One region of the Pseudomonas sp. B21128 genome, then DNA from elsewhere that is predicted to be linked to it. Evidence: riboswitches for the same ligand, from Rfam matches in the RefSeq annotation. Region 1 holds a riboswitch; each other region holds the start of a gene.
What was found. A riboswitch is a leader RNA that binds a small molecule or an ion and turns the genes downstream of it on or off. The one in region 1 is predicted to bind cobalamin.

Region 1 (3,270 bases):
GACGAACGCCGACGCTCGGGTGCCAGTCGGGCAGGGCGTCGATCTGCGGACGCAACTGGGTGTAGATCGCGTGGGCTTCGGCCTTGTCGTTGTCGATGATCAGCACATCGTCCTGGCCTTTGAACCATTGGTTGTCGGTGCCGAACACCAGCACATGACCGCCGGACGATTCAGCCTTGCCTTCGGCCTGTATGCCCCAATCGGTAAAGCCCCAATAGTCGTTGTGGTTGATGGCTTTGGTGGCGCCGCCCTCGACATTATTGATGCGCGTGTAGCGGGTGTCCCAATCGTTGATATGGCCTTTGACGAAGTAGCTCAGACGTTCATTGAGGTTTTGCTCGAAGGTCGCCGTAGCGATCTGTTGCACGCGGTCGTTGGTGGTTTTGTGGTTATCGACCGGGCGGGCGAAATCGAGGTTGGCGTCCGCATATTGGTAGAACAACTCCAGCCGCGAGTCGTCGCCAAACGACTGAATCGCCTTGCCACCGAATGTGGTGACTTCATAAGCACGGTTTTTCTCGGTGACGTTTTTCATGTCGCGGTTGCGAAACGGCTGGTAACCGTCGGAGACGTTGTGGCTGACATAGGCCAGCAAGCCCAGATCGCCGAAACCGTTGCTGAAGATGTTCTCGACCCGGGCATCGCCGGTGGTGCCGCCGAAAGTGTCGAGGCCCATGTTCACCTCGCCCGAGGCCTTTCGACTCTGCGGCGAACGGGTGACGATGTTGATTACTCCTGACACCGCTTGCGTGCCGAACAACAGACTCTGCCCACCCTTGAGCACTTCGATGCGTTCGATGGCGTTGGCCGGCAAGGTGTCCAGGTACAAACCGCCGTACAAGCGGTTGTTCAGGCGTGCACCGTCGAGCAGGACCAGCGTATCGTCATTGCGTCCGCCTGACAGGGAATAAGTGCCGTAGTCGAACGGGCCGTTTTTCGGGGCGACATAGAGGCCGGGAATGAACATCTGCATGACGCGACTGACATCCGCCCCGGGGCCGGCGCGCTCGATCTGTTCGCGGCTGACGATGTCCACTTTGCTGCCGTAATGCGCCATGTCGGCGACGGTCGTGGACTCCACCGAGGGTGCCGAAACGATTTGCTGATTGAGTTCCAGAGTCGCGTCGTCGGCCAGCAGCAGCGGACTGAACAGGCAACCGAATAACAGGGAGGGAGCAGAGGAGTTGAAAGGTCGAATCATTGTCTTCTCGAAAAGGATCTTCGCAGAAGAGCATGCAGGAGAAGGCATCGCGCACACGCCGACACCGGCCCATGCCCGCCCACCGCAGGATTTTGCCAAACAGACATTTCGGGCCGGTCTCCGGGCTCGCGCGTATCGATGCTTTCACCTTCCCATGGCCGTCTGGCCACAGTGGTGTGTCGAAAGCATCACGCGCATACCGTTGCGGGGGCAGCACCGGACTTGTTCAAAAAAGAACGTACCGGTTTCCCGTTTCACCCCATGCACGGCGGCATGGGACACCTGAAACTGGGCGGCATCTGAACACTCGAATGACCGTTCGTCAACGCCGCGGCCATTATCGGACGCTCAGTTCAGCCCGGCTGCAGGGCGGCAAACTGGTTGCTCAACCACGCATGCAGTTGCGATACCGCGGGGGAGATTTGTTTGCGATGCGGGCACACCAGACTCAATGGCGAGGCCTCTCCGGGGAAGTCCGGCAGCAGCACAAGCAGGCGTCCTGCGCTCACGTCAGCGCTGACATCCAGCCAGGATTTGTTGGCGATACCTTCACCGGCCAGTGCCCAGCGCCGAACCACATCGGCGTCGTCGCTGAACAGCGGGCCAGAGACTTGAATCGTTTTACCGGCCAGGCACCATTTATCGAATACCCGACCATTCTGCAGGTAGAGCAGGCATGGATGATTCAGCAAGTCCTCCGGCGTTTTTGGCTGCCCGTGGCGTTGCACGTAGTCCTTCGATGCGACCAGCACCCGGTTATTCCAAGGCGCGAGTGGCAGAGCCACGTAGTTGGCGTCTTCGTTGGTACCGTACCGAATGGCGACGTCGACCGGGTCGCGAAACAGGTCGGCCATCTGGTCCGACAGGGCAAAGCGCAGGGTCAGTTCCGGATGCTGACGACGGAACATCGTTAACCACGGCAGCAGAATATTGCGCCCCAGATCAGACGGCGCAGTGACTTGCAGCACGCCGCGCAGCGTGGCGTTTTCACCCCGCAGGTTGTCCTCGCCTTGTTTCAGGGTTTCGAGCACGGCGTGGGCGGTGGGCAGGTATTGCTCACCTTCGGCAGTCAAACGCAGGCTGCGGGTGGTTCGCGCGAACAGGCGCACATCCAGTTCGCGCTCCAGACGTTTGATGGCGGCGGCGACCTGCCCTGGCAACAAGTCGGCCTCCAGCGCCGCGGCGGTAAAGCTGCCCAGCGCTGCGCTGCGGGTGAACAGGGCGAGATCATCGATGCGGATCATTTTCTCTCCTGCAGTGAAAGTGTTGGCGCATTCTGCAGGTTTTTCTTTCTCCGTGGGAAGTCGAAGATGGTGGCAAGTGAATGCTTCAACCCTTCAGACAGCGAGTCCCCATGAAAGCCATCACCTTTGTACAACACGCCCTGCCCATTGAAGATGCGCAATCCTTGCAAGACATCGAGATAACTGCGCCAGTGCCCGGTCCGCGTGACCTGCTCGTCGAGGTACGGGCTGTTTCAGTCAACCCGGTCGACACCAAGGTGCGCGCCGGTACTTTCACCAAAGAACCGAAAATTCTCGGTTGGGATGCGGCCGGCATCGTTCGCGAAGTCGGTTCGCAAGTGACGCTGTTTCAACCGGGCGACGAAGTGTTTTACGCCGGCTCGATTATTCGCAGCGGTAGCTACAGCGAATTGCATTTGGTCGATGAGCGAATTGTCGGGCACAAGCCACGTTCGTTGAGTGCTGCCGAGGCGGCGGCACTGCCGTTAACGTCGATCACGGCGTGGGAATTGTTGTTCGACCGTCTCGGTGTCGCCGAGGCCAGCGGGGAGGGCAAATGCCTGTTGATTACCGGCGCGGCGGGTGGCGTCGGTTCGATGCTGGTGCAACTGGCTCGGCAGTTGACCCGACTCACGGTGATTGGCACCGCTTCGCGCCCGGAGACCGCAGGTTGGGTGAAGCAGTTGGGCGCCCATCACGTCATCGATCACAGCCAGCCGCTGCTCGCTCAGTTGCAGGCCCTCGGGATTGCCGAGGTCGATTACGTCGCCAGCCTGACCCACACCGAACAGCACTTTCTACAGCTGATCGAAGTGCTGCGACCGC
Region 2 (3,270 bases), 820 kb from region 1:
CCAGCAAGGGTTTGCCCGCCGCATGGTGCGCGCGGATCGCGTCGAGCATCGCGGTGTTCCGCGACAACGCCACATGGTGCAATTCCGGATAGCCGCCCGGCAGATACAGACTGTCCGCCTCGGGTAATTGCGTGTCGCGGATCGGCGAGAAGAAACTCAACTCGGCGCCCATCGCCCGTAGCAAATCGAGGCTGGCGCCGTAGGTGAAGGCAAACGCCTCATCATGGGCGATCGCGATTCGCACACCTTGCAGTAGCGGTTCAGCAACGATCACTTCCGGCGCCGCGAATTCCACGGCCGGTGGCAGCGCTACCTCGCAACTGCTGGCGAGCGCTTCGGCGGCGGCGTCGAGACGAACATCCAGGTCATTCAGCTCGCTGGCCTGCACCAGCCCCAGATGACGGCTCGGCAATTCGATCCCGGTCTCGCGGGACAGCGCGCCGTACCAACGCAAACCCTCGGTGAGGCTGCCTTCAAGCAGTTGCGCATGACGCAACGTACCCACGCGATTGGCCAGCACGCCCGCAAACGGCAAGTCCGGCTGATAACGCGCAAGCCCCAGCGCCAATGCGCCAAAGGTCTGCGCCATCGCGGTGCCGTCGATCACGCCGAGTACCGGCACGCCGAAATGCCGCGCCAGATCAGCGCTCGATGGTGTGCCGTCAAACAGTCCCATCACGCCTTCGATCAAAATCAGATCAGCTTCGGCGGCGGCTTCCCACAACAGGCGACGACTTTCCTGCTCGCCGACCATCCACATATCGAGTTGATAAACCGGCGCACCGCTGGCGCGCTCGAGGATCATCGGGTCGAGGAAGTCCGGGCCGCACTTGAACACGCGCACCTTGCGCCCCTGATTGCGATGCAAACGAGCGAGCGCGGCAGTAACGGTGGTCTTGCCCTGACCGGAGGCCGGCGCGGCAATCAATACCGCCGGGCAGTGACGTGGCTGATTCAAAGTTCGACGCCCTTCTGCGCTTTGATGCCAGCCTGAAAGGCGTGTTTGAGCATGCCCATTTCGGTGACCGTGTCGCCCATCTCGATCATTTCCGGCTTCGCCCCGCGACCGGTGACGATCACATGCTGCATCGGCGGACGCGCCTGCAAATCGCTCAGCACCTGATCGAGATCGAGGTAGCCGTGCTTGAGAGCGATGTTCAATTCATCGAGCACCACCAGACCGATCGACGGATCACGCAGCAACTCGCGCGACACCGCCCACGCAGCCTCGGCGGCGGCGATGTCGCGTTGGCGATCCTGAGTCTCCCAGGTGAAGCCCTCGCCCATCACGTGAAAACGCACCTGCTCGGGAAAGCGGCGGAAGAACAGCTCTTCACCGGTGCTGTTGCGACCCTTGATGAACTGCACCACGCCGCACTGCATGCCGTGGCCCATCGCGCGGGCGAGCATGCCGAACGCCGAGCTGCTTTTGCCTTTGCCGTTGCCGGTCAGCACCAGCACCAGGCCACACTCGTCGGGCGAGTTGGCGATGCGTTCATCGATCACGGCTTTTTTGCGCTGCATACGCGCCAGGTGGCGTTCGTCACGCTCGGGGGAATCAGTCATGGGGGAGCTCTCCGTTGAGGCTGGATAACGGCGGGCAGGCACAAGAATAGACGGCAAAAAGCCTGGCATCGCCCACCGTGATGCCGCTGGATGGATCAGGCCGGTCTCCGGGCTCATGAGCGGCGTTCGCCTGACTGCGCGCCTTCCCGCCGTTAAGCAGTGGCACAAGACGCAGTTTTCACTCATTTACCGTTGCGGGGGCAGCGCCGGGATCGTGGTTGTGCTTCGCGTGAAAACAACCCTCACCGGCTTCCCTGTTTCACTCTGTCGACGCAGGTCACAGAGCACCTGAAACAAGCCGCGAAGGTTAGAGGGTTGGGGGTGGAGCGTCAATTAAAGAGGGGGTCATCGGGCGAATAACTGCCGGCGATCAATTATCCGACGCCAATCTTGTGCCACGCCAAAACAAATGATATCAAAGAGCCATGCTTTTACCGCAAAGCACACCACAACAATAAGGATGATTACGATGCAAGGCATGATCATCAGCAATCCGCGCCTGGAATTCCTGCGCCCGGTGCTAGAACGCTGGTTTGACTGTATCGACCGCTACAACGCCGTGCGCGGCGACAGCGACACGCCCTACTGGCATGACGAGAAAGCCAATCTCGGATTGCTCTGTGCGGCCGCCTGGATGGCGGAGTTGGTGACGTTGCGAGACACCGCCACTCGCAAGCAGAACGAGGAAGGCGAGCGCAACGCCCGCGCCGATCTGTTCCTGGCGGGTGCCGAAGACCGCGCATTTATCCAGGCCACGCAACGCTGGCCACGCGTCAACAACCTCAACCTGACTCAGCCCCTGCTGGATATCACCCACGACGCCAAACGCCTCAGCTACGCCAGCGACCTCAAACTCGGTTGCCTGTTTGTCGCCCCGCAAAAAGCCCAGCACAGCGCCAGCCCGGAAGAATTGCAGGACATGGTCGACGACCTGCAAAAGGAACACACCTGCGCCGTCGCCTGGTATTTCCCCTACGCCTATCGCAAATTGCGCAATGAGGCCGGTAACTATCACCCGGGCATTGCCTTGCTGTTCAAAGAGGCCCGCGGCTGAGCAGTTGAACCATCGGGCTTGTGCGATCCTCTATGACTAGGAATGCATTCATAGGGAAGATCAGCAATGCGCAAGCCCCAACTCGTTTTCGTCATCGCCCTCGCCGGAGGGCTCGCCGCCTGTGGTGAATCGTCCAGCCTGCAGGTCATCGACGGCACCGGCCCGTCACCGAAACTGCCCGAACCGAACAAAACCCTGATCCCGACGGTGAATATCGCCCCGGCGGTCGGCTGGCCCGCGGGCGGCAAACCGACCGCTGCGGCAGGCACACAAGTCGCCGCGTTTGCCGAAGGTCTCGATCATCCGCGCTGGCTCTATGTGTTGCCCAATGGCGATGTGCTGGTCGCAGAAACCAATGCACCGCCCAAACCTGATGACAGCAAAGGCGTGCGCGGCTGGGTCATGGAAAAAGTCATGGGCAAGGCCGGCGCCGGCGTACCAAGCCCCAATCGCATAACCCTGCTGCGCGATGCCGACCACGACGGCGTGGCTGAAACGCGCACGGTATTCCTGCAGAATCTCAATTCACCGTTCGGCATGACGCTGGTGGGCAACGACCTGTACGTCGCCGACACCGATCGCCTGTTGCGCTTCAACTACGAACCCGGCGCAACCGAAATCAAGACGCAGCCGATCAAGGTGGTCGATCT
Region 3 (3,270 bases), 690 kb from region 1:
CAGTGCTTCCGGAGCGAGCATCGAATGCACCTCCGGTTGCGGCGCGCCGATCACGTGCGGTACAGCGAGGATGGCTACACCGAGGATTTTCATCAGCCAATGACGGCTGAACGCAATCAACGCCAGACCGGCAGCGGTTGAAGCGGCGGTGCTGATCCACCACAACTGCCGCGAAGCCAGATCCGCCGCGGCAGTACCCGGCAGTTCAGGCGGCAAGCCCAGGGTTGGTGCGAGGACGAACGTCGCGTAACCGGCCAGACCCCACAGCAGGCCTTGCGAGGTTTTGGTCGGCGCGCGCAGGGTGTAGAGGCCGGCCAGCATCAGGGCAAAACCCACGGCCACCACCAGATTGCCACCCGTGGTCGAGACCACCCGCTGCCAGCCGTCTTCCGGTTCCCAGGCTTCGGTATCATGGGTGTGCGCGGCGGTGCCGGCGACGTGTTCGTGAACGGCGGCAACAGGTTCGGATTTTTCATAGGTTTCGGCTTGAAGAATCAGCGGTGACACCCAGAAACTTTGCAGCAGCGTGAGCAGCAGGGCGGCCAGCAGACCGGTGAAGCCCGCGGTTTGCGCAATTCGCTTGATCATGTCGGCAGGTCTCAGTGGCACGGGAACGCGGCGCTATGGCGGGTATCGTGAGCCGCGTTGTGCACGGCTTCGATGTGCGAGAAGCCCGCGAAATAGACGAGGCCTGCCCCCAGAATCGACGCGAAGATGGCGGCGGTCAGGCGCTGGCTCAGGGTGGTGGTGCTGGAGATTTTGTCCGTGTTGCTGCCGGTGCTGGTGACGATTGACATGGCGCTTCCCTCTGGAATGTCAGCAGGTGAACAGAGCGCATGAAACCCCCTGCGGCGCGGGCACGCAGAGGTTCAAACAGCGCCCGCCCACCGCGGGTTTGTTATGTTCAGCGACGCAGGTGCGCACTGTGTGTTGCGGGCCGGTCTCCGGGCTCACGAGGGGTTGGCGTCGGGCCGACCTGCAAGCGTCACCTTCCCATGCCGCAAGGGCACAGTGGATCTGACGCTTCGCTCGCTTACCGTTGCGGGGGCAGCACCGGACTGACATGGCTCTGAGTAAAGCACATGATTCACCGGTTTCCCGTTTCACCCCGTGAAGGGCACCCGTAACAAGTTGTGTAGGAGAGCATGGTGTGGGGTTTTTAGTCAATTTGCTTTGGGGGCTTATCCGTTGCTGCGGGTGTGGCTGATTACGGTTCCGCCCTTACGGCGGGTCACTTTTGAAAAACGCCTCAAAAGTAACCAAAAACGCTTGCTCCAACGTCCGGCCCGCTCGCTAAAGCTCGGGGTTCCTTCGCTCCGGAATCCATCCGGGGCAACGATTCCGGTTTGCTTCGCTGCACCTCCTTTCGATGTACTCCCCGGATGAATCCCTCCACTCAGCCTCCCGACGTCGTCCGTGGATCAAGATCAAAAGCTGCACTCGAGCTAACGCTCATTGTGTTGAGTGGGGGAGGAGCGTGCCAGTTAAAAACTGTTACCTATGTGCTTGAACTGTTTTGTTACCTATGTGGGTGAGTCATGCCGGCAAAACCTTGTGGTTTCTTTTTGGCGTTTGAAAAAGGGACTCGCTGTAAGAGCGAAACCGCCAGCGGCAGCACCCACAGCAACGGATGCCCCGTATCCAAACATTGACCCACCACTGCACCATGCGTAGCCTTGCGCCTTCGAGGTTCTTCGGCATTGCCGAAGCTAAGAAGGGAACGCGGTCAATGCCGCGGCTGCCCCCGCAACTGTGAACGGTGATATTCGCTGCCACGCCACTGCAAGCTCAATCCACAGAGCCCGCGGGAAGGCGCAGTGAATGCCAGGCCCAGCGCCTGAACACCGTCAGCCAGGAGACCTGCCTCGTCACAGATTCTCAATTCAACCGGGCGGGGTGATCCGGTGGCGAACTCTCCAGGCACGCACGCGCGGTGCCGGTTCTCGTCCCGTATGCCCGCCACTTTGCCAAAGGGCATACCGATGAAAACACTGGCCAAGCTCCCTGTCACCATCGTCACCGGCTTCCTCGGCTCGGGCAAAACCACGCTGCTGCGGCACATGCTCGACAACGCGCAGGGCCGCCGTATTGCGGTGATCGTCAACGAGTTTGGCGAGTTGGGCATCGACGGTGAAATCCTCAAGCAATGCACCATCGGTTGCACCGAAGAAGAAGCCACCGGCCGCGTCTATGAACTGGCCAACGGCTGCCTGTGCTGCACTGTGCAGGAAGAGTTCTTTCCAGTAATGCGCGAGCTGGTTGCCCGTCGCGGTGACCTTGATCACATCCTCATCGAAACCTCCGGCCTGGCCCTGCCAAAACCGTTGGTGCAAGCCTTCCAGTGGCCGGAAATCCGCAGCGCCTGCACGGTTGACGCGGTGATCACCGTGGTCGACAGCCCGGCCGTGGCCGCTGGCACCTTCGCCGCGTTTCCGGATCAAGTCGATGCCCAGCGCAAACTCGACCCGAACCTGGATCACGAATCGCCGCTGCACGAATTGTTCGCCGACCAACTGGCCAGCGCCGACCTCGTCATCCTCAACAAATCCGACCTGATCAGCCCTGAAGACCTGGCGCGCGTACGCCTGGAAGTCGCCGAAGAATTGCCGCCAGCGGTGAAGATCATCGAAGCCAGCAGTGGCCGCGTGCCGCTGGACGTGCTGATCGGCCTCGGCGCCGGTTCCGAAGAACACATCGACAGCCGTCATAGCCATCACGACCATCACCACGACGGTGATGACGACCATGATGACCACGATCACGACGCCTTCGATTCGATCTCCATCGAACTGCCGCAAGCCGACGAAAGCCTGTTGCTCGACGCGCTGACGCAACTGGTGGTCAAGCACGGCATTCTGCGTGTGAAGGGCTTTGCGGCGATCCCGAACAAGCCGATGCGCTTGCTGATTCAGGGCGTGGGCACACGTTTCGACAAGCATTTCGACCGTCAGTGGGGCGCCGATGAAGCGCGCGTCACGCGTCTGGTGTTGATCGGTCAGGAACTCGACGCCGCGCAACTCGAAGCGCAACTGCGCGCTGCGCTCAGCGTTTAACCCATGCACCTGCTCAGGACCCAGCCCGGCGGTTTCGTCTCGGATGACAACATCGCCGACCTCGGGCAAACCCCCGCCGACCTGGTGATCCTGTGCAGCGGCGATTCCAGCCTGGCGCTGCTCGCCGAAGCTGCGCAGCAATTGCCCGAGGATTATCCGAGCCTGCGCCTGGCCAATCCCATGCAGGTGCAGAATCACGCTTCGGTTGATCTCTATG

Region 2: linked by a shared signal. The riboswitch ahead of cobO (cob(I)yrinic acid a,c-diamide adenosyltransferase) and the one ahead of AB4P91_RS20635 (TonB-dependent receptor plug domain-containing protein) in region 1 are both predicted to bind cobalamin.
Region 3: linked by a shared signal. The riboswitch ahead of cobW (cobalamin biosynthesis protein CobW) and the one ahead of AB4P91_RS20635 (TonB-dependent receptor plug domain-containing protein) in region 1 are both predicted to bind cobalamin.

Annotation. Positions count from the first base shown of each region.
Region 1 is NZ_CP162590.1:4,609,567-4,612,836, reverse strand. It holds gene AB4P91_RS20635 (TonB-dependent receptor plug domain-containing protein) at 1-1,201, opposite strand, end outside; cobalamin riboswitch at 1,295-1,502, opposite strand; gene AB4P91_RS20630 (LysR family transcriptional regulator) at 1,555-2,445, opposite strand; gene AB4P91_RS20625 (zinc-binding alcohol dehydrogenase family protein) at 2,556-3,270, shown strand, end outside.
Region 2 is NZ_CP162590.1:5,433,584-5,436,853, forward strand. It holds gene AB4P91_RS24490 (cobyrinate a,c-diamide synthase) at 1-958, opposite strand, end outside; gene cobO (cob(I)yrinic acid a,c-diamide adenosyltransferase) at 955-1,566, opposite strand; cobalamin riboswitch at 1,647-1,873, opposite strand; gene AB4P91_RS24500 (hypothetical protein) at 2,036-2,620, shown strand; gene AB4P91_RS24505 (PQQ-dependent sugar dehydrogenase) at 2,687-3,270, shown strand, end outside.
Region 3 is NZ_CP162590.1:3,918,599-3,921,868, forward strand. It holds gene AB4P91_RS17505 (CbtA family protein) at 1-588, opposite strand, end outside; gene AB4P91_RS17510 (CbtB domain-containing protein) at 600-797, opposite strand; cobalamin riboswitch at 918-1,140, opposite strand; cobalamin riboswitch at 1,671-1,883, shown strand; gene cobW (cobalamin biosynthesis protein CobW) at 1,983-3,053, shown strand; gene cobN (cobaltochelatase subunit CobN) at 3,057-3,270, shown strand, end outside.